Regions from separate parts of the Caloramator mitchellensis genome, predicted to be linked through region 1. Evidence: riboswitches for the same ligand, from Rfam matches in the RefSeq annotation. Region 1 holds a riboswitch; the other holds the start of a gene.
What was found. Region 1 has a riboswitch for S-adenosylmethionine ahead of ABG79_RS08780 (methionine ABC transporter ATP-binding protein). Riboswitches for the same ligand answer to the same signal wherever they lie in the genome.

Region 1 (11,900 bases):
AAATCCTGGAGAGAGAAAAGATGTTAAGGATTTAATTTATAATATATAAGAATACACCCGTGAAATGATTTGTATTATATTTCATAAGAATGATGTATTAACGAAATTGATAACGAAAACATTCATTCACGGGTGCTTTATTTTAATAATTTATATTTATTATCCGTGATTAAATAGTATATTCCTTGATAAGATTTAAATACAATAAATTTTTCTTTTGAAATGTGATTGGTAAATTCTTCTAAAGCCCAGTTATTTCGATATAACAGTTCTGCAAATGGTTCTCCAACATATCTTAAGTGCCATGGTTCAAATGAGATACCAGTAATTTTTGTTTTGTCTTTTGGATATCTTATAATAAAACCATATTTCCAGGAATTTTGCTTTAACCATTTATAATGGTTTGTTTGTTCAAAGGATGAGTAATTATTCCTACTTTTTGAAGAAATATCAATAGCAAGACCAGTTTGATGTTCGCTCATTCCAGGTTTTTGAACGTATTTTGCTGTAATAATCCTATAATCATTTGGATATATCTTTTTAAATCTGTTTAAATATGAAGTGTATATATTGGTTTGGTCATTGTAACTTCTATATGCACTTCTGATAACAAAATCTCTCACTCCATTTCTATTTGCTTCTTTTATCATGCTTCCTAATTGCATAGCTGCGTTTCTTTTTAGCCTCATGCTATTTGTAACTTCTGCATTTATCTTTCCCTTTAAATAAACTAAATCCTTTGGAATAAAATTAGAAGCCAAGGGGTTATTTTTATTTACAATTTTCATATATTGTGAATTGTCCAAAATTATTTTTTTACTGTTTATTATAATTATTTTATTTTTTAAGGAAATATTGAGGTAAAAATAATCTGTTTTATTTAGAGAAGACTTATTAATAATCAACTGATTATGTTTTATTTCACATATTGCATTTGATACTGATAATATTGCAAATGGTTCTTTATCATTTATTAATTCAATATAAAAATTTATACCATCAAAATTTATTAAGAACTTATTATTACTAATAGCCTTTGTGCTTGTATTTTTTGCTACAAAACGACCATCCTTATATACAATATAATTGTTTACATCTATAATTTTATTGTTAACTTTAACTATAAATTTTTTTGAGACTTCATTGGCAAAAACAGGAATTTTTATTAAAATAAATAATAAAAGATAAAATAGTAAAATTTTAAAAAATAGTCGACGCAAGATACCACCTCTATGTTATGGAAAGGTTTATTTTGTTTTAATTTATTTTATATTAAAATAAACAATACTACAAATCCAAATCATGCCGATTGGTAGGTGAATAAATGAAAAAAGTTTTGATTTTATTATTATTTTTCTTTATATATCTATTATTTGAAATTTCAACATTGGCTATAAATAGTGTTGAAATTAAAACAGAAAAAATAAATGGCGAGGTAAAAATACTTCAAATTTCTGATTATCACGATAGTAAATTCCACAGTAAATTTATCATTAATGCTATTAGAAGATCAAAACCGGATATAATTGTAATAACTGGGGATTTAATAGACCAAAGCACCAAAAGTATTGATAGAGTAATGAATTTAATAGATGAAATTGTAGCGATTAATAAAAAGATATATTACGTTCCTGGTAACCATGAATATTACAGCGGGTTAAAAATAAAACTCTTAGGAGAATTGCAAAAAAGAGGCGTCATAGTTTTGATAAATAAGAACACTAAAATATCAGTTGGAATGGAAAATATAAATTTATGTGGAATTGATGATTTTCTTACTGGAAATTATGATATAAAATCAGCACTGTTTAATATAGACAAAAACAATTTTACTATTCTTTTATCGCATTCACCTGATGTGATTATTAAAAACAGAAACATAGATGTTGACCTTATATTAAGTGGCCATACACATGGTGGGCAAATAAGACTTCCTTTAATTGGGGCTTTAGTTGCACCTGGACAGGGATTTTTACCTGAGTATGATAAAGGACTGTTTAAAATAAATAATACTTTATTATATATTGATAGTGGTGTTGGAACAAGTCACTATCCTATAAGATTCCTAAACAGAAGTCAAATAAGTTTAATAAGAATTTGTAATAAAGACAAATGAATATTGACAACTATTATAGATAAAAATATAATTATGTAAAGAATTAAATAGTGAAATGCTGTGAAAAAGAATAGTAAGCATATTCAACAGAGAGAAAACCCCAGGCTGAAAGGTTTTCAACGTGCTGAACCCGCTTTGGAGCAGTTAGCGAAGAGCTATACCGGCATTAGCCGTTATCCATAATGAGTTAAAATTTAGGTGGTACCGCGGAGTAAGCCTTCGCCCTATTGGGTGAGGGCTTTTTTTCATGCTGTTTGAAATTGTCAAACAATTCAAGAACTCAAGAAATCAAGTGAATGTCACTAAAAGGAGGTTTGATTATGAGACTTAGCAATTTGTTTATGCCAACATTAAGGGAGGTTCCAGCAGAAGCTGAAATAGCAAGCCATCAGCTTATGCTAAGAGCTGCGCTGATGAGAAAATTAGCATCGGGAGTTTATAACTATCTGCCATTAGGGCTAAGGGTTTTAAGAAAGATTGAAGAAATAGTAAGAGAAGAGATGAATAGGGAAGGAGCACAGGAGATACTTTGTTCTGCTCTTTTACCATCTGAGCTTTGGAAGGAATCAGGAAGATGGGAAGTATTTGGACCAGAGATGTTTAAACTGCTCGATAGAAATGGAAGAGAGTTTTGTTTAGGGCCAACGCATGAGGAGATTTTTACAGACATAATTAGAAATGAAGTAAAGTCATACAAGGATATGCCATTAAATATTTATCAGATTCAAACCAAATACAGGGATGAAAGAAGACCTAGATTTGGTGTAATGAGAAGCAGAGAATTTACGATGAAGGATGCCTACAGCTTTGATACTTCCTGGGAAGGACTTGATGAATCCTTTAATAAGATGCACAGGGCATATACAAGAATATTTGAAAGATGCGGACTTGACTTTAAGGCAGTGGAAGCTGATACAGGCGCTATGGGTGGAACCGGCTCAATGGAATTTATGGTTAAATCCGATATTGGTGAAGCTGAAGTTGTATTCTGCTCAAGCTGTGACTATGCAGCAAATATAGAAAAGGCACCAACATTTGATAAAGAAATTGAAAGAAAAGAAGATGCAAAGGCTTTAGAAAAAGTTGAGACACCAAATGTAAGAACAATTGAGGAATTGGTTGGTTTCTTCAACACAACTGCAGAAAAATTTGCAAAAACGTTGATATATAAAGCAGATGATAAAGTTGTTGCAGTTATGGTAAGAGGAGATAGAGATGTCAATGAAACAAAGGTAGTAAACCACTTAAAATGCATCAACTTTGAACTTGCTGACGCAGAAACAGTAAAGAAGGCTACCGGTGCTGATGTTGGATTTGCCGGACCGATTGGAATAAAGGTTGATGAGCTTTTAATAGATTTTGAAGTTAAGAATATAGAAAATATGATAATTGGTGCTAATAAAACAGGATATCATATAATAAATGCAAAATATGGAAGAGACTTTGAAGGAACTCTTGGAGATTTTAGAAACATAGCAGTTGGAGATAAATGTCCAAAGTGTGGTGCCGAGATTACAATTAACAGAGGCATTGAAGTTGGACATATTTTCAAGCTGGGCACAAAATATTCAAGCGCCATGAATGCAACATTTGTCGACGACAAGGGAGAAGAAAAGCCAATAATAATGGGTTGCTATGGTATAGGTATAAACAGAACTATGGCAGCAGTAATTGAACAAAACCACGACGAAAAAGGGATTATGTGGCCACTTTCAGTTGCTCCATATCATGTAATAGTTGTTCCCGTTGTTATGAAGGATGAATTTGCAGTTAATGCTGCAGAAGAAATCTATTCTAAACTAAATGAAATGGGAATTGAAACATTAATAGACGATAGAGACGAAAGAGCAGGTGTTAAATTTAATGACGCCGACCTTATTGGAATACCTATAAGAATTACTGTAGGAAAGAAGATAAAGGATGGAATCGTTGAATTTAAACTTAGAAATTCTAGTGAAGTTAAAGAAATAAAAGTTGAAGAAATCTACGACGAAGTTTTAAAAGTGTTCAAACAAAACAATGTAAAAATTAAGAGGCTGGTTTAGTCCAGCCTCTTTTGGTGACATTCACTTGATTTCTTGAGTTCTTGATTTGTTTGTCAATTTGGACAATTAATTTATATACTTCAATCCAATAATTTCAATTCATTTAATATATTTGAAAGAGAATCATTTATAAATTCAATTCTATTTTGTAATAGAATAAGGCTTTCTGAATAAATATCATCTACTTCTATACTAACGATATAATTTTTAAGCAATTGAAAATTTTTATATGCAGGTATAAATAATTTGTTTATTAAAAAATTTCTGCTTGTATAGGAAAGATTTCCATCGATATATTGGGATTTCAAAAAACCTGTGCATTGGAAAAAGTAAAATGATGCCTCTTGAAGTGTATTAAAGCAAATGTTATATGTTTCGATAGATTCTTTCACAGGTTTAATTCCCTTTAAATGCTTAGTGGCATTTAATATAGCCTTTTGTAGGTTTTGCATTTTAAATAATACTGAAACAATTTCAGCATTTTTACGCATTTCCAATAAAATCCCCCCAAGGTTTTTCTTATTATATAAATATGCTAATGACCAATATTATATAATCTATAAAAAGGTTTAATGTATTTAAAGTGAATTTAGTTTTCAACTTAAACTTGTTAAAAAAATGGCAAACACTATTATGAAAATTAATTAATGGATAAAAAATAATTTAAATTTTCAATTAGACATTAGAAAGAAATTAGTGTAATAATATCTATATACCCTGTATAGGTATATGAGGTTAGATATGTCAAGCGAAATGATTAAAATGATGAAGGATTTTTTTATTAATTATTTTAAGTATCATAAAGAATTAAAAAAGCAGGATGAATGGATTAAAAAGTATGCAAAGCACAAGAATTATAAGGTTAACCCCCACTGGATGATGTACACTAACTTAAAATTATGGCTAATTGAAACACAAAAGATGTTTGGGAAAAGGGTATTACCTGGTTATTATAGGTAAACGATAAAATTTTTTATTGTTAAAAAATATATTGACAATTGAATTTAATGTGGTATAATCTTGCATAAAGAATTTAATATGGAAAATAACTCATCGCGAGTGGTGGAGGGACTGGCCCTATGAAGCCCGGCAACCGGTGGTTTAACCACAATGGTGCCAAATCCTGCGGTAATTTGTTTACCGAGAGATGAGAGAGAAGACAACCTCTTTCATCTTGAAGGAGGTTTTTTTATTTTAATTTTTTGTTGATAAAAAACATTACATAACAATGAATATGAAAGGAGATTGGTTATGATCCAAATAAGGAATTTAAGTAAATCATATTTTGTCGAAGGGAAAAAAATAGAGGTATTAAAAAAAATAAATCTTGAAATTGAGGACGGCGATATTTTTGGAATCATTGGACCAAGCGGTGCAGGAAAGACAACACTGATAAGATGTCTCAATTTATTGGAAAGACCGGATGAGGGACAAATTTTAATAGATGGGGAAGATATTACTAAGATGAAGAATAGCAAGTTGAGGGATGTAAGAAAAAGAATGAGCATGATATTTCAACATTTTAACTTATTACAAAATTCAAATGTTTATAAGAACGTTGCATTCCCACTTGAAATATCAGGTTATAAAAAGGAAATGATTGAGAAAAAAGTTGATGAATTGCTAAAAATTGTTGATTTAGAGGAAAAAAAATTCTCATATCCTTCGATGCTATCAGGTGGTCAGAAACAGAGGGTTGCAATAGCAAGGGCACTGGCGAATAATCCAAGATATATACTTTCTGATGAGGCTACGTCAGCACTTGACCCAGTTACAACTACATCTATATTAAATTTACTAAAATCATTAAATGAAAACTTTGGAATTACTGTTATACTGATTACCCATGAGATGAGCGTAGTCAAGCAGATTTGCAACAAAGTTGCTTTTATTGAATACGGGCATATTGTTGAATCAGGAAAGACAAATGACATTTTGTTTAACTCTGAATCAGATAATATAAAAAGATTTATAAATCCGAGCCATGAGTTAAATTACACAGATAAAAACTTAATTTCAGGTTTGAATTTTGCATAATTACATGATGAGGTGAGACTAGTGAGCATTACTTTTGAGATTTTTGAACTGGTTTTTAGTTCTTTCTTAGAAACAATATATATGGTTTTATTATCAACTGTTTTTTCGCTTATTTTGGGACTTCCTATAGGAATTATTCTTGTTCTTACACAAAAGAACGGGCTTGTTGAGAATATTCAGCTTAATAGATGGTTGAATTCTATTATTAATACCACAAGGTCAATACCATTTATTATTCTTATAATAGTGTTATTCCCCCTTTCAAGAATTGTCGTTGGGACGAGCATAGGCTCAACAGCGGCAATTGTTCCTTTGTCTATTGCAGCTTCACCATTCGTTGCCAGGGTAATTGAATCTTCACTGAACGAAATAGATAAAAGGGTTATTGAAGCTGCAATATCCTTAGGAGCGACTATACCTCAGATTATTTTTAAAGTGATGCTGAAGGAGGCACTTCCTTCTTTAATACTTGGCATTACTTTAACAATTATAAATATTTTAGGATATTCTGCCATGGCAGGAGCAATAGGAGGAGGTGGTCTTGGAGATTTAGCTATTAGATATGGATATCAGAGATTTAGAACGGATGTTCTGATTATCACAATACTTATTTTGATTTTGTTTGTTGAATTAATTCAGCGAACAGGTAACTTTTTAGCCAGAAAATTTGATAAGAGATGACGGAGGTGTTTAGAATGAAAAGAATATTAACAATTCTTATTGCTTTTATTATTGCATTATCATTGACTGCCTGCAGCAAGTCTGCAAAGGCTGAAAACAAATTACTTGTAGGAGCGACACCGCTACCTCATGCAGAAATTCTAAATTTTGTTAAACCTAAACTTGAAGAAAAGGGAATAAAACTTGAAGTTAGAGAATTTACAGACTACGTGACACCTAACGTTGCATTAAATGATAAGCAAATAGACGCAAACTTTTTTCAACACGTTCCATACATGAACACATTTAATAAGGAAAAGAGAATGAACTTGATTGCAGTTGCCAACATACACGTTGAACCGATGGGAGCATATTCCTTGAAATATAAGAATAAAGACGAGATTAAAGAAGGTTCAGTCATTGCACTTCCTAACGATGCAACTAATGAAGGAAGAGCGCTGATACTTCTTGAAAAACAGGGGTTAATAAAACTAAAAGATTCTAACAACTTAACATCAACACCAAACGATATAATAGAAAATCCAAAAAAACTTCAATTTAAAGAATTAGAAGCAGCGCAACTTCCGAGGGTGCTTCAGGATGTTGATTTAGCGATAATAAATACAAATTATGCACTTGAGGCAAAATTGAATCCGCTAAAGGATAGTCTGTTTATAGAAGATAAGGACTCACCTTATGCAAATGTTATCACAGTAAGACCTGAAGATAAGGATAATCCTCTTATAAAAGAATTAATAAATGTTCTACAAAGTGAAGATGTAAAAAAATTCATAGAAGAAAAATATAACGGTGCTGTAGTTCCAGCATTTTAACAGGGGTTGCCTCACGAAAGTGGGGTTTTTTTTATTCTATCATGTTCAAATAAACTTATCAATACATGAAAAATTGGAAGGAAAACATATAATAAATTGAATAATTGATAATAAAAACAAATAATTTAAAAGAAATATTTTTTAATTTATGATAATATTATTTTGAATGAATAGAAGTAGGGAGGCAAAAATGAAGACAAAAGGTTTTATTTATGCAATTTTATCGGCGATATTCTTTGGCTCTGCTGGTATTTTTGTGAAGAATGGATATGAGCAGAATTTTTCACCTGTTGATTTGCTTATGCTGCAGTATATTATAGCCGGAATTATTTTACTTTTTTATTCAATTATTAGATACAGAGAAAAAATGAAATTATCAAAGGAATTACTTAAAAAACTACTAATTCAAGGTGCAATTTTCAATACATTAATGACGGTTTTCTTTTATTCCACATTTAAATATTTAGACGTTGCAGTTACTACAATACTTCTATATACATATCCAGTTATGGTTGCTTTATATAGTTTTATATTTTTAAAGGAAAAACTATCTAAAATAAAAGTGTTATCAATAATTGGAACTTTAGCCGGATGTTATCTTGTTTTAAACATAAATCAAATCAGCGCAGGGAATAATTACACTATTGGAATCATATTTGGTATTTTATCTGCGATATTTTATGCTGCCGTAAATATTTATGCAAAATACATAGTTGAAGATGTTCCGGAAGTTTTGATTACTTTTTATACAACTTTGTTTTCACTGATAGTTCTATTAATATTTAATTTTGAATTCGTATTTAAACTTTCAAACGTGAGCTTTGAATCAGTTAAAAATGCTGCACTACTTGCATTCTTCTGTGAAATAATTCCATTGACTTTGCTTTATTCTGCGATTAAATACATTGGACCTGTTACAACTTCAATAATTAGCACAATAGAAATACCATCAGCAGCAATTTTATCCTTCGTTTTTATGAAGGAATACATTGACTCTGTTCAAATGATAGGAATTTTTTTGGTTGTAGCATGTGTGATTATGTTGAAAAAAGAAGCAAGCTAAACAGCCTGCTTCTTAATTAACATAAACTATTGTATTGTTAGGGATGTTTTTATATATCCAATATGCATCGGATAAACTTAATCTAACACATCCATGGCTTGCCTTTTTACCAAGGGTGTAGTCAACAATTTTTCCGCCCTTATCCATGGGGAGAGAGTGGAAAAGGTATGGACCGTTAAATCTTACCCAATATTTAAATCCTTGTCTATAATAGCTTGAATAAAACCATTTTCCCCTTTGATTTATTCTAAAAACGCCTCTTGTAGTTGGTGCTGTGTTAATTCCTGTCGAGCAGGGCATTGTTTTATACAATTTATAAGCATTATTATTTCTAACCAAAACATATGTTTTTTGATTTACTATATCTACCCATAACAAATACTTAGAAACATTTTTAAAATTTTTACTGTTGATATATCCTTCTATAACTTCTTTATCAAGTTCTCGAGCATAAATTTCATCATCAGATTCAATTGCAAGTGCTGACCTGTCAACCCAAGCAACTTTCCCGCTTGATAAACTTTTTACTTTGAATTTTTTTTGCTTTTCACCCATCAATATCTCTACTACTTCACCATTAGAAAAACCATTTACGTTTTTAATCATAACGCCCGTTACCATGCCGGTTCCAACAATCTGGCTATAGTTAATATTTGATTTGGCTAAAACAGATGATATTAAAACAAAATTTAATAATACTATAAATGCAATAGTTTTTGCAAAAAGCCTCATCAATTTTAACCCCCCTTTAATAAAACAAAACCTTGCAATATTATATCACTATTTGAAGCAATATGTAAATAGATGTAGAATTCATGTATATAATTAGCAAAGATTGTTGTTATTAAATTTACTATAATTAATACTTGATTTAGCTATGATTGAAAGTGATATAATAGGAATATATTAATGGAGAAGTTAGTAATTTTGTTATATACAAAAATAAGTTGAATGATATATTTTCATAAATAATTGAAAAAATATGAACAATTAGTTTGGAGGTGATATTAATGGGGATACCAAATAAAGCAAACATAAATAAATTTACTTATAATGATTATTTGAATTGGCCGGAAAACGAACGATGGGAGATAATAGACGGAGAGGCATATAATATGAGCCCAGCACCATCCAGATTGCACCAGGATATATTAGGAGCCCTTTTTAGTGTATTTTATAATTATTTAAAAAACAAACAATGTAAAGTTTACCCTGCTCCTTTTGATGTAAGACTTAATTTGGAAGGTGAAGAAGATTCGAATTGCAAAAACGTTGTTCAACCTGATATATCAATAATTTGTGATATTAGCAAGCTTGACGAAAGAGGGTGCAAAGGAAGTCCAGATTTGATAATTGAAATAATTTCTCCAGCTACAATTAAAAGAGATTTGAAGGATAAATTTTATCTGTATGAAAAAGCACAGGTTAAAGAATATTGGATTGTATATCCTGAAGAAAAGACAATTATTATTTATAAATTAGAAAATGGAAGATACGGAAGACCTGAAATTTATTCGGAAGAGGATAAAATAAAGGTTGGAATCTTTCAAGAATTGAATATTTGTTTAGGTGAAATATTTAGTTAACCTAAATATATTATTCAACAAAATTTGACATGAAACTTATTTTAAAGTAAAATAAAGTGTTACTCAAAACAGGATACCTGAGGGTATCCTGTTTTTATGAGAAAAACTTTATGGAAATTTATGGAGGTTGTTATGGATAGATTTGTAAGGGAAGATATAAGAAATATAGCGATTATTGCCCACGTTGACCATGGAAAGACGACTTTGGTTGATGGGATGCTAAAGCAGAGCGGAGTTTTTAGGGCTAATGAAAAAGTTGATGAAAGAGTGATGGACTCAAATGATATCGAAAGAGAAAGAGGAATTACGATTCTTTCAAAAAATACAGCTGTTTACTATAAAGAAACAAAAATAAATATAGTCGACACTCCAGGTCATGCGGATTTTGGCGGCGAAGTTGAAAGAGTTTTAAAGATGGTCGACGGAGTTTTGCTGCTTGTTGATGCCTTTGAAGGGCCAATGCCACAAAACAGATTTGTTCTTAAAAAAGCGCTTGAGTTAAAACTAAAACCAATTGTTGTTATAAACAAAATAGATAGGTCAGATGCAAGGCCAAATGAAGTTATCGATGATGTGTTTGAGCTATTCTTAGAACTTGGTGCTGATGACGAGCAGCTTGACTTTCCAATAGTTTACTGTTCAGCAAGGGATGGAATTGCAAAAACAGAACTTGAGGATGAGTCTATAAGCCTTGAACCATTGTTCAACACAATAATTGAACATGTTCCAGCACCACAAGGTTTTATAGATGAACCACTTCAAATGCTTGTAACCACAATCGATTCAAACGAATACGTAGGAAGAATAGCTATAGGTAAAATAGAAAGAGGAAGAATAAGAAAAAATCAACAGGTTGCAGTATGCAGCACTGACGGAAATATAAGAAATGGTAAAATAGTTACTTTGTATACATTCAATGGTTTGAAAAGAGAAGAGGTTGAAGAAGCAAATCTTGGAGATATAGTAGCCATTTCTGGAATTGCAGATATTAATATTGGTGAGACAATTGCTGATGTTCAAAACCCAGAGGCGCTACCTTTTGTTGAAATAGACGAACCTACTATTTCTATGACATTCAGTGTCAATGACAGCCCATTTGCAGGCAGAGAAGGAGATTATGTTACTACAAGACACTTAAGGGACAGGCTATTAAAAGAATTAGATACAAATGTTAGTTTAAGGGTCAACGAAACTGACTCAACAGATGCCTTTGAAGTTTCTGGAAGAGGAGAACTGCATCTTTCCATCCTTATTGAAACTATGAGAAGAGAAGGATATGAGTTTCAGGTTTCAAGACCAAGGGTTATTTATAAGGAAATAGATGGGGTTTTATGCGAACCAATTGAGTATTTAACAATAGATGTTCCTGAGGAATTTGTCGGTGTGGTTATTGAGAAACTTGGTTCAAGAAAGGCTGAAATGGTTAATATGGCATCAGCTATAAATGGTTACTCAAGATTGGAATTTAAGATTCCTGCAAGGGGTCTTATTGGCTATAGAAGTGAATTCTTAACAGATACAAAGGGTAATGGAATTATGAACCATATATTTTATGGATAT
Region 2 (11,900 bases), on a different contig from region 1:
AAGCGGCATAAGCCTTTTAATTTCTCTTTCGCTATGGCTACCGAATATTTTTTCAAGTAAACCCACACTACCACCTTCCTTCAAAACAATACTAATATTTTAGCATAATTTCATCAATTAAACAATTAATTTGAAAATTTACATAAGAAAAAGCACCCGATTGGGTGCCTTTATTATACTTCTGGTTCTATTATGCCGTAATTTCCATCTTTTCTCTTGTAAATTACATTGACTTCCTCAGTATCTGCATTTCTAAATACGAAGAAGCTGTGTCCTAAAAGTTCCATCTCAAGCATTGCTTCTTCAAGGTCCATTGGCTTAACTGAAAATCTCTTTCTCTTTACAATCTTTCCTTCTTCCTCATCAACATCTCTATCCCTGTATTCTGGAATATCTAAGAATCTTAAAGTTTCACCATTGTGAACCCTCTTTTGAAGCTTTGTCTTTTGCTTTATAATTTGTCTTTCTATCTTCTCAACTACATTATCTATAGATGAATACATATCACCTGTTGATTCTTCACCTCTTAAAATCATTCCATTGAATGGAATTGTAACTTCGATTATCTGTTTGTTCTTTTGAACTGAAAGGAAAACGTGAGCCTCCTGTTCTGGACTAAAATACCTTTCAAGTTTGCCAAGCTTTTTTTCCACTGTGTCCTTTAAAGCGTCTGTTAACATTATGTTCTTCCCAGTGATCATGAATTTCATAAGATCTACCCCTTTCAAAGTAAGATAAGGGAAAAATATTTTTCTTATAATAATTTTAATATTTTCTGACAATTTAATCAAGTATTTTTTGTCAAAATGTGAAATATGTGAATATGTTGATAAATGTCTGTGGATAGTGTGGATAACTTTGTGCATAACTTGAATTTCAATGGTTTTGTATCCACAGCATTTGTTAGTAGTAAAAATTATGATTATTGATATTATTTTATGCAAATTAAAAAAATAAATACAAAAAGGACATGGCACTGATTAGCTGACCTGGTCTTTGACCCCACACTCGCCTGCTGGAAGTTTTGCTCAAGGTGGTATGCCTCTCACTAATCCTTCTCTCGGTTTTCCCGGCAGGACTTACTTCTAAACCGCACCATGCTCATCAGACCTTATCTGACTTACGTGGATCGTTTCGCCTGCGGCTGGCATCGACTTTCAACCACAGACCTAATCAGCGCCATATCCTTTATGTTGCAAATGTTAAAACTATTATTTTTTTTGCATTTGATTTTTTAAGAGCTACTGAATTGAAGTGGGCTGTTGCACCGCTTGTAAATACATCATCAACAAGCAAAATGTTCTTACCAGACAAATCAGTGCTGCACTTAAAAACTCCTTTTACATTATACCATCTATTTTGGTCTTTGAATAGTGTTTGTGATTTAGTATCCCTTATTTTTTCAACGCACTCTAAAACTTTTTTTCCTGTTAAATTGGATATGTTCCTGGCAATTAAACTTGCCTGATTATAGCCCCTTATTCTTATTCTTTTTTTAGAAGATGGAACAGGAACTATTATGTCAAAATCTATATTAAAATTATTTATAACATCCACCATAAATTTTGCAAATACATTTGCAAGTTCAACCTTTTCCTTGTATTTTAACCTTCTAATCATTTCCTTTGGTAGTCCTTCGTATCTGCATACTGAATAAACTTCGTCAAATTCTACTTTGATTGGATAATTTCTTTGCACCTTGGAAAATATTGATTTGTTTAAAACCTCAAAATAACATTCTTTGCATAATCCATAATCATAAACTTCAATCCTTCCGCAGTTTGCACAAACACTTTCTGACGGAAAAATTATCTCTAAAAGCCCATCTATAGCTTCACATATTCCTTTTCCCAGGAAACTTTGTTTAAACTTCGTATACATTTCCTTGCTAAGGATATCTCCTCCGTTTCATTTTCGGCAACAAATAAAACCTCCCCTATTCTTTTGTTCCTTCCCGTTGACGCCATTGCTGAAATATAGATTAATTTTTCTGCATTAAAATAATTTGAATGTGCATTTAAAACTATAACATTTATGTCCTCAACCAATTGTCTTGAACATCTTATGTCGCTCGTTATAAAAACGTTTTTGCTGCTTCTTAAAGCCCTTGCAAAGTCGTCGTATTTAATATCTTTTTCAATTAAATCCATATCAATTCCACAGGAGACTAAAAAATTTAATATTTCCTGATGCCTACTTTCATCCGGGTAAAATATTACAGTTTTTGTTCCCTCTTTAATCGAAAACTTCAAAACATCTACAGCCATTTGAGGGACAAAAACTTCAAATTCGCTTAAAAATCTTGCAGTTTCCACTCTAGGTTCGGATATAAGATGGCTCCCATGTGCAAATGGAATATATATTAATTCATTGAAATGTTCTTTATTTCTTAGTGGGTTTGCTGAAATATAAATAAATTTTGCCTTATCCTTAGCTGACCTTTTTACAACATAGCCAAAGTCAATATTTTCTTCAAAAGCACTATTTAAATCGTTCAATACTACAAGGTCGAATGATTTATAAAACCTAATTAAATTTGATTTATAGGCTATAACTATATCAAAATTTCTATAGTCCTCTATATTTTTGTTAGCAATTCCTATTCTTTTTTTAGTAAATGTATTTGACAGTATAGTATAAACCTCATTTATTTCATTAAAACTTGTAACGTATAAAACCCTTCCGCCTCTTTTAAATACTTCAGCAAATGATGAAAAAAGCATCTTAATAGAAAATGAATGTGGAGCACTAAAAATAATGCTGCTAACTTTTTTTGATTTTGTAAATTTTAATATTTCCTGTGAAGCCTCTTCTTCAATTAAGTTCAATGACGGTTTTTTGTATGAAAAATCATTTAGCATCAAATAATTGTAATTGTCCGCCGCATATAGTAGAACATCATCTTGTTTAAAGCCAAACAGACACATTTCACATGGTTTTCTCTTGCAAAAATAACATTGCGGTTTGCCCTTGTTTTCTAAAAATGCAGGTGATATTTGTATTCTTCTTTCGCAGTATAGCATTTGGACTATATCCAAAAGAGTTTCATATTGAATAAAATTTTGCTTTGCAAATTCAACCAATTCTCTAAATGTAAGTATTTTACCAACTATAGCGCCTTCAACTAATTCAACATCTTTTTTAGAAGGCAGATTATACCCTTCCTTTAACCTTCTTTTCCACATTTCTATGGACTGTTTTTGAAGCATAGGGATTGTTCTTTTTCCACTTATCTTAAAAATTTTATCAAACAACCTCGTTGAATACATGTTTTCAATCGATTCCTTTGCCTTATCGATGTCCATCAACCCTAAAACTTCAAAATTATCAATCCTTCTTGTTTTCTTTAATATTTCATAATCAACGAGTGGATTAAAGGAAAAATCATATACAGTCCCTCTGCTGCCATCTGCCCTATACAGGTAAACTTCCACAATACCACCTCATTTTAGCTCGGTTATAATCTTAACTATTCTTTCATTCAGGCCTGAATATCTATCTGCAATCTTTTCATTTTCAATCATAAATTGAAGTGCCTGCTTCATTCCAACAAGAACAACAAGTTTTTTAGCCCTGGTCACAGCCGTATATATTAGGTTTCTTGTCATCAGCATAGGAGGTCCGAAACTTACTGGGACGACTATGACAGGGAATTCGCTTCCTTGGCTTTTATGAATAGTAATTGCATAGGCAAGGTCAAGCTCATCAAGGCTAGTAAAATCATAGGTTACCCTTTTTTCATCGTCGAATATAACTGTTGCCTTCTGCTCTTCATTATCAATTTTTTCTATAAATCCTATATCACCATTAAAAACCCCTATCCCCTGTCCTTCACCTTCTAATGAAACTAAGCTGGTCCATTCTATGTTATAGTTGTTTTTGGTTTGCATGACCTTGTCGCCTTCTCTAAATATTATATCCCTTACTTCCTTCTCTTCCTTCGTGCTGGATGGAGGATTCAGTATCCTTTGAAGTTCTTTGTTTAAATTAATTATGCCATTCTCCCCCTTCCGCATAGGGGATAGGACCTGTATATCCCTTAACGGGTCAAAGCCTTCTTTAAAGGAAGGCAGCCTTCTATCAACGAGGTTTAATATTTCTTCTAATATGTCCTGAGGATTGCTTTTTGATATAAAGAAAAAATCCTTGTCCTTCTCATTCAGATATGGCATTTCACCACTATTTATTTTATGCGCATTGATTGCAATAAGACTCTCATTTTTTTGTCTAAATACCCTATTCAGCCTCTTTACTTTAATACCTTTGCTATCGATTATATCCCTTAAAACATTTCCAGGTCCAACTGAAGGCAGCTGGTCAACGTCCCCAACTATTATAAGCCTTTTGCCAATCGTAATTGCCTTTAAAAGGCTGTTCATCAAAAGAATATCAACCATAGAAGCCTCATCTACTATTATTACATCCTCATCAAGTGGATTTTTTTCATCCCTTGAAAAGATTGGTCCATCATCGGATTCTAAAAATTCCATCTCAAGCAGTCTATGAAGTGTTTTAGCCTCTTCTCCTGTTGCTTCTGTTATCCTCTTTGCCGCCCTTCCAGTTGGTGCACAGAGTGCAACCTCCATTCCCTTTTTCTTGAATAGCCTTATAATGCACTTAATAATAGTTGTCTTTCCTGTTCCAGGACCTCCTGTTATTACGCAAACTCCATTTATCAGTGCTTCCTTAACAGCATCAATTTGTTCATCAGCAAGTTTAATGCAGCTTTCCTTTTCAAACTCAGCTATTTCATTCGTTATCCATTCTTCATCCTCTTCAACCGTTTGAAGCGATAATTCTATTATTTTTCTTGCAACTTTTGTTTCTGCATTGTAGTAGGAACTTAGATAATATGCGTCAGAACCGTTTATTTTATCGTATCTTATATCCTTTGATTCCTCTAAGCTTGCAAGTTGATTTTCTATAAGCTCTGAAGGTATATTTAGTAGTTTGCTGCATTCATCTAATAGTTCAAGTTTTGGAAGGTAAACATGTCCATTTGAAATGCAGCTTGCAAGGACATATTTTATACCTGACCTTATTCTATAAACCGAAGTTAAATCAACTCCAATGTTTCTTGCAATCTTATCTGCTGTTTTAAATCCGATACCTGAAATTTCATCCGAGAGCCTGTATGGATTTTCCTTAACGACCTTCACAGTTTCGTTTCCGTATCTTTTGTAAATTTTTATTCCAAGGTTTGTTGTTATTCCATAGCTCTGAAGAAAAATCAAAACGCTCCTTAATTCCCTCTGTTCTACAAATGATTCGGCAATCCTTTGCGCCTTTTTCTCGCCAATTCCCTCTACTTCTGTAAGCCTTTCAGGGTTCATTTCCATTATATCAAGCGTGTCCTTGCCAAATTTTTCAACTATTCTTTTGGCAGTAACAGGACCAATCCCAGGTATTAGACCTGATGCAAGATATTTTTCTATTCCTTCTATCGTGTTAGGCTTAATCTCTTCGTAGGTTGTAAGTTTAATCTGCTGCCCAAAGGTAGGATGAACTACCCACTCCCCTTGAACCTTTATCCTAATGTTTTCGCTTATATAGGGCATAGTTCCAACCACAGAGATAAGGTCGTTGTCATATCTTAGCTTTATAACAGTATAGCCATTTTCTTCATTTCTAAAAATAACGCTCTCGACAGTTCCTTCAATTTCAACCATAGCATCACCTATTCTAATAACTTTTTGATATCGTAAATCTCCCTTAAAAGTAAATATACGTCTTCTTTAGTTGCAGGAAGTTTAAGGTCAAAGTTTACGCATAAATCACTTGATTTAATCTCCCTTTTTAAGATTCTTACCAAATTTGTTCTTTTCAAAACAGCCCTTTGGCTTTCTATATAATATATTTTTTGTCCATCCTTTAAAACTATATGTCCCTCTTCTATTTTATCAATAAAATTGAAATTAATATAGCCATAAACTTCATCTCTTGAAACTTTTGGTTTTCTAATTTTAATTGGAAACATTATTTCATCTTTACTAAATAATAGAGGAATAATATTGCTTTGCCCAACAGTTTTTCTGCTTTTTCTTTTAACTTCTTTAAAATCCAGCATCCTTTCCCTGCATATATTTTTCAATACCTGATTTATCTTAATTTCATACATTTTTTCAACACCATCCTCTTTTACTATGCATCCATCGCCTATGTTTTTCATATATTGAGGTATAACATACAATAACATATTCCCACCCCTTCCATTATCTTACACAAAATTATAATACGAACATGTGTTCGGTGTCAAATCCATAAAATTAATTTTTCAGGGTGGCTAAAACTTAATTTTTTGTTATAATCTTTATTAGGGGACGGGGGTGTTAATTTGACAAGATTTAAGAATAACTATTTTCTCAATAATTTAAATGGAGTTTTGCAAATAATTGCAGTTAATTTAGCCACGGGATTTGCTGGATTGTTTTTGAAGCGATTAAACGCAGGGGATGAGCTTGTATCGCTTTTTAATTCTCTGCCTGCCTTTTTCAGCATACTGGCTATTTTTATCGGTGGAATGGTTTTAAGCTCGACAAAAAATAAAAAAAAGGCAACCTCATATGCCTTTTTAACCACAAGGTCATTTTATCTTCTAATGGCGCTTGTTCCATTTCTAAATCAAAATTATAGGGCGCTTTTGTTTGTAATTTTATACAGTGCAATGAGCTTTCCTAACTCAATTGCTGTTTTCCTATGGCAATCCTTCATAGCAGATATATTCCCACCTGGAGAAAGGGAACAGAGCCTATCATCAAGAAATAGCATTGCAACAATTGCAGGAACAGCTACTACCCTTATTGCCGGATTTTTGCTATCTTCTCTTTCCAAATCAAAATCCCAGCTCATTAGCTTTTACCAGGTTGTATTTATAATCGCATTTATATTTGGAATTATAGAGGTTTTTACCCTTTTAATGCACAGAGATAGCAAGCACTCGCAGTTTGCAGAAATTTCAACCGAACAAAACAGGATTTCAATTGACTTTATTAAAAATCTTAAGCATCAAAGAGAATATCTTATATTTATAATAAGCGTCATTATATTCCATTTCACATGGCAAATGGCATGGCCATTATTTTTAACCTACGAAGTCGATTATCTTCATACAAATGAATTTTGGACTTCTATTATTTCGACTATAAACGGACTTGCAATGGCATTTGGATATAGATTCTGGGGACGGTTCTCAAGAAATAAGGGAAATTCAATTGCTCTAACTATATCTGCAATCGGTATTTCACTTGCACCATTTTTATATTCAATCTCTACTAAGATTTACCATGTAACATATTTTGTAGCAATTACAGGCTTTAGTGTCTCAGGAGTTCTGCTTCTTCTTATAAACTCACTCTACGAAGTTGCTCCAAGGGAAAACAGAACCTCCTACATCGCCTTTTACAACCTGGTTACAAACATAACCCTTTTTATTTCTCCTTGGATTGGGATGCAACTTTCCCATATTACATCCATCAAAACCGCTTTCATTATAGTAGGCTTTTTAAGAATACTCTCTGGCTTAGTATTCCTCCACCGCCACAAAATCACCTAGGGACGGTTCTCAATTTTATCTTCTTAGGGACGGTTCTCAATTTATTTTAATCCACGAAAATTTCGACAAAACAAAAGCTCAAGGCATTTGCCCTGAGCTTTAATTCTTAAATCCTTCAATTGTTCTTGATAGCTCATTTATGCTATCCGTTAATTTTTCCAATTTACCCTCAACCCTTACAAGAAGGTAAATCGATAAAACTATAGGAAATCCAAAATTAGCTATCTGATTCATTATGGTGTCCACTCAATCACCTTCTATCTTACGTTAAATTCAGTAACATCCCTTGCAACAACATTAGCACTCATTGCTGCAATTAAATCTCCTCCTGTTGTTTCAAATATATTCTTTGAAATTATAAGCTGCATAAGGCTTCGTATCTCTTCAACTGTAATTCCATCCTTTACATAAGGTATGTTAACGGATACGTTCTTTCCTGCCTGGTTTTGAAAAACCATTTGAAGAGTCTTCAATCTACTCACCTCCCACTTAGATTAAATTTAAATTATAGATTTACAAGCTCTGCAAAATCCTGTCTTATAACGTTGTTAAGTGGTCCTTCTAAAATCCCTGCTAACGCTTGCGTTATTGCAAACACATCATCATTTGTAGCGTTGGCCTTAACTTTTCTTAAAGTTATAGCTCTTTCGATGTCGCTTCCGTTCTGGTCAACTCCAATTTTAACTCTTAAAACTACATTTGAAGTAAGTTGTAATGCACTAACTGCCATTCTCTCACCCCCTTTCACCATATAAATAGGGGGTAGAAAATAATATTACACATTTAAATTGTTGCAGATGTAAAAAAATTGAGAACCGTCCCTAAAAAAAAATAAGCCGCCTCATATGAGGCAGCTTATTTACATTTCAGCTACTGCTTTTTTGATTTCTTCAACTTTGTCTAATCTTTCCCATGGAAGGTCAAGGTCTGTTCTTCCAAAGTGGCCATATGCTGCAACTTGTCTGTAGATTGGTCTTCTTAAGTTAAGATTCTTTATTATTGCAGCTGGTCTTAAGTCGAATACCTTGTTTACTATGTCAACAATCTTATCATCAGGAAGTTTTCCTGTTCCAAATGTTTCAACTTCTATTGAAACTGGTCTTGCAACACCTATAGCGTATGCAATTTCAATTTCAAGTTTTTCTGCTAGTCCTGCTGCTACAAGGTTTTTAGCAACCCATCTTGCTGCATAAGCTGCTGAACGGTCAACCTTTGTTGGGTCCTTTCCTGAGAAGGCGCCACCGCCGTGTCTTCCGTATCCGCCGTATGTGTCAACTATTATCTTTCTTCCAGTTAAACCTGAGTCTCCGTGTGGTCCTCCAACAACAAATCTTCCTGTTGGGTTTATTAAGTATCTTGTGTTTTCATCTAAAAGATTAGCAGGAACAACCTTTCTTATAACATGTTCAATCATGTCTCTTTCGATTTGTTCCCTTGTAACCTCTGGGCTATGTTGTGTTGAAATAACTATAGTGTCAACTCTAACTGGCTTATCATCATGGTATTCAACAGTTACTTGAGTTTTTCCATCTGGTCTTAAGTAATCAACTGTTCCATTCTTCCTAACTTCTGAAAGTCTTCTTGATAGTTTGTGTGCAAGTGCAATAGGAAGTGGCATAAATTCTGGTGTTTCAGTGCAAGCAAATCCAAACATCATGCCTTGGTCTCCAGCACCTATTGCTTCAATAGCATCCATCTCTCCCTTTTTTGCTTCTAGAGCCTTATCAACACCCATAGCTATATCAGGTGATTGTTCATCTATAGCTGTTAAAACTGCACATGTGTCAGCATCGAATCCATATTTAGCTCTTGTATATCCTATTTCTTCTACTGTCTTTCTAACTATTTTTGGAATGTCTACATAACATTTAGTTGAGATTTCTCCCATAACTAAAACCATACCTGTTGTAACGGCTGTTTCACAAGCAACTCTTGCCTCTGGGTCTTCTGCTAAAATAGCATCAAGAACTGCGTCTGAAATCTGGTCGCAAATCTTATCTGGATGTCCTTCTGTAACTGATTCTGATGTAAATAATCTTTTTACCATTTTGAAACCTCCTTCTTTATGTTATTGTTTATATAAAGGTAACTGTTGTTACCGGATTAATATAAGTTTACATTATTATATTTCTCTAAAATCGATATGTATATTACTTTTTTACATTAAAAAAACCCCTTCTGACAAGAAGAGGCACAATTTCTATCCTCATCTCCCAGAATGTAATCATTCTGCAGGAATTGGCACCTTGCATTATGCAGGTTGCCGGGTTTCATTGGGCCCGTCCCTCCACCTCTCTGGATAAGTTTTACTTATCATATTCTGTTTTCTTGACAATAAAAGATAATAGCACAATAGTATGTCGATGTCAATACAAATTTACAAAATAAAAAAGACGCAATTTGCGTCTTTTTGGTGGAGCGGGGTGGATTCGAACCACCGAAGGCGTCTGCCAACAGATTTACAGTCTGCCCCCTTTGGCCACTCGGGAACCACTCCATGTGGAGCCGGCTATAGGACTTGAACCTACAACCTACTGATTACAAGTCAGTTGCTCTACCGGTTGAGCTAAGCCGGCGTATATGGTGGGCACAATAGGGCTCGAACCTATGACCCTCTGCTTGTAAGGCAGATGCTCTCCCAGCTGAGCTATGCGCCCATATACTTTATTTTGTTTTCTCTCATCGCTCACCAGCGACATTATTAAGTATACATAAATCTACTCAATATTTCAACCATCGTATTTGTCGTTTATAAGAGATTATCTCTTTATTATCCGTCTATTCTGCATTATTCTCTAAATAGCTACTGATATCAAAATTATTTTATTAAATGTTTTAGCAGTTTAATATAATTTTATAGATTCTCTCAGCCTTATTTGTTATTATATCTTATATTAGTATTTCACTATACAAAATAATTTATAACAATTCTAATGGATAATATTTAATGCTTGGAGGATGAGCCCTATGCAAAAACTTTTGAGCAAACTCAGAAAATCCATCCAGGACTTTAATATGATACAGGATGGTGACAGGATTGCGGTTGGTCTCTCTGGTGGTAAGGATAGCAATCTTTTATTATACGCATTAAAGCAATACCAAAGATTTAGTCCTCAACCTTTTGAGCTTTGCGCTATAACAATAGATATGGGTTTAAAGGAATTAGACCTTACCCCTCTAATCGAATTTACTAAAAAAATTGATGTTCCCCACTATGTTGTAAAAACAAGTATAGCTGAAATAATATTTGATATTAGAAAAGAAAAAAATCCATGTTCCCTTTGCGCAAAAATGAGACGTGGAGCTCTGCATGATGCAGCAAAAAATTTAGGCTGCAACAAAGTTGCGCTCGCCCACCACTTGAACGATGTTATTGAAACTTTTTTAATGTCGATGTTCTTTGAGGGGAGACTTAGCACATTTTCACCAGTAACTCACCTTGAAAAAAAGGATATTTATTTAATAAGACCTCTTGTTTATGTATATGAAAAGGATATAAGAAGTTTAGTTAAAAAGAACAATCTGCCTGTAATCAAAAACCCTTGTCCTGCTAATGGTAATACCCAAAGACAAAACATGAAGGAATTGATTTGGAAACTTGAAAAACAAATTCCAGGAATCAAAGACAATATATTAGGCGCAATAACTAACTTGCAGCAGTTAAATGTCTGGGATAAAGATGCTATAAGAAAGATTTGCGATAATAAAAAAATATGACTGTTGCAAAACTCTGCAACAGTTCTTTATGAAAATAAAAAGCACAATTACTTAAACTTTAAATTTACATCATAATAATTGTCAAAAATAAATTTTGCTTCATCATCATAGTTATGCATCTCGTCATCCAGAGTATATAATGTAGCTTGGGAATAATTAGGTCTCAATGTATACATAGCAACAAGAGTCATAAAGGTGACGATTAAAACTAATATCATTTCAAAATATTTCTTCATTTAACCACCCCTTTCAATATCATTTATATTTTTTCATGTATTTCCAAAAATTATTCAAAAAAGTAATAAAAGCATCCCCTACCTTGTATATATGAATTAAAGGGGGTGGTTTATTGTCAGCAAAAAACTTCGAAATTGTCGGACTTGTTGTAAATTATATGGATAATAATGCAAAGGAAAGGCTTTCGGACTACATTTCAAAGTTTATTAAAGAGAAAACACTTATAGTTTGTATAGGAACAGACAAATGCATTGGTGATAGCCTCGGTCCATTGGTAGGAACATTTTTAAAGGAATCTTGCTGCCCTATTCCAGTAATAGGCACACTAGAATCTCCCGCACATGCTGTTAATCTCGAAGATGTGATATTAGATATATCATTTGATTATTTTGAC

Region 2: another riboswitch for S-adenosylmethionine. It lies ahead of metK (methionine adenosyltransferase); the one in region 1 lies ahead of ABG79_RS08780 (methionine ABC transporter ATP-binding protein).

What each region holds. Positions count from the first base shown of each region.
Region 1 covers NZ_LKHP01000010.1:19,199-31,098, forward strand. The annotation lists gene ABG79_RS08750 (nitroreductase family protein) at 1-49, shown strand, start outside; gene ABG79_RS08755 (M15 family metallopeptidase) at 138-1,220, opposite strand; gene ABG79_RS08760 (metallophosphoesterase) at 1,325-2,116, shown strand; gene ABG79_RS08765 (proline--tRNA ligase) at 2,437-4,161, shown strand; gene ABG79_RS08770 (hypothetical protein) at 4,242-4,658, opposite strand; gene ABG79_RS08775 (hypothetical protein) at 4,903-5,121, shown strand; SAM riboswitch class I at 5,209-5,315, shown strand; gene ABG79_RS08780 (methionine ABC transporter ATP-binding protein) at 5,413-6,198, shown strand; gene ABG79_RS08785 (methionine ABC transporter permease) at 6,238-6,879, shown strand; gene ABG79_RS08790 (MetQ/NlpA family ABC transporter substrate-binding protein) at 6,894-7,691, shown strand; gene ABG79_RS08795 (DMT family transporter) at 7,882-8,754, shown strand; gene ABG79_RS08800 (L,D-transpeptidase) at 8,767-9,486, opposite strand; gene ABG79_RS08805 (Uma2 family endonuclease) at 9,765-10,340, shown strand; gene typA (translational GTPase TypA) at 10,473-11,900, shown strand, end outside.
Region 2 covers NZ_LKHP01000002.1:208,638-220,537, forward strand. The annotation lists gene secA (preprotein translocase subunit SecA) at 1-66, opposite strand, end outside; gene hpf (ribosome hibernation-promoting factor, HPF/YfiA family) at 174-710, opposite strand; gene ABG79_RS02560 (ComF family protein) at 1,189-1,881, opposite strand; gene ABG79_RS02565 (hypothetical protein) at 1,827-3,434, opposite strand; gene recD2 (SF1B family DNA helicase RecD2) at 3,444-5,669, opposite strand; gene ABG79_RS02575 (hypothetical protein) at 5,678-6,196, opposite strand; gene ABG79_RS02580 (MFS transporter) at 6,335-7,552, shown strand; gene ABG79_RS12210 (YvrJ family protein) at 7,652-7,798, opposite strand; gene ABG79_RS02585 (DUF2922 domain-containing protein) at 7,810-8,025, opposite strand; gene ABG79_RS02590 (DUF1659 domain-containing protein) at 8,058-8,282, opposite strand; gene metK (methionine adenosyltransferase) at 8,412-9,599, opposite strand; SAM riboswitch class I at 9,756-9,858, opposite strand; tRNA gene ABG79_RS02600 (tRNA-Tyr) at 9,964-10,049, opposite strand; tRNA gene ABG79_RS02605 (tRNA-Thr) at 10,053-10,128, opposite strand; tRNA gene ABG79_RS02610 (tRNA-Val) at 10,134-10,209, opposite strand; gene ABG79_RS02615 (tRNA 2-thiocytidine biosynthesis TtcA family protein) at 10,520-11,269, shown strand; gene ABG79_RS02620 (hypothetical protein) at 11,317-11,505, opposite strand; gene yyaC (spore protease YyaC) at 11,619-11,900, shown strand, end outside.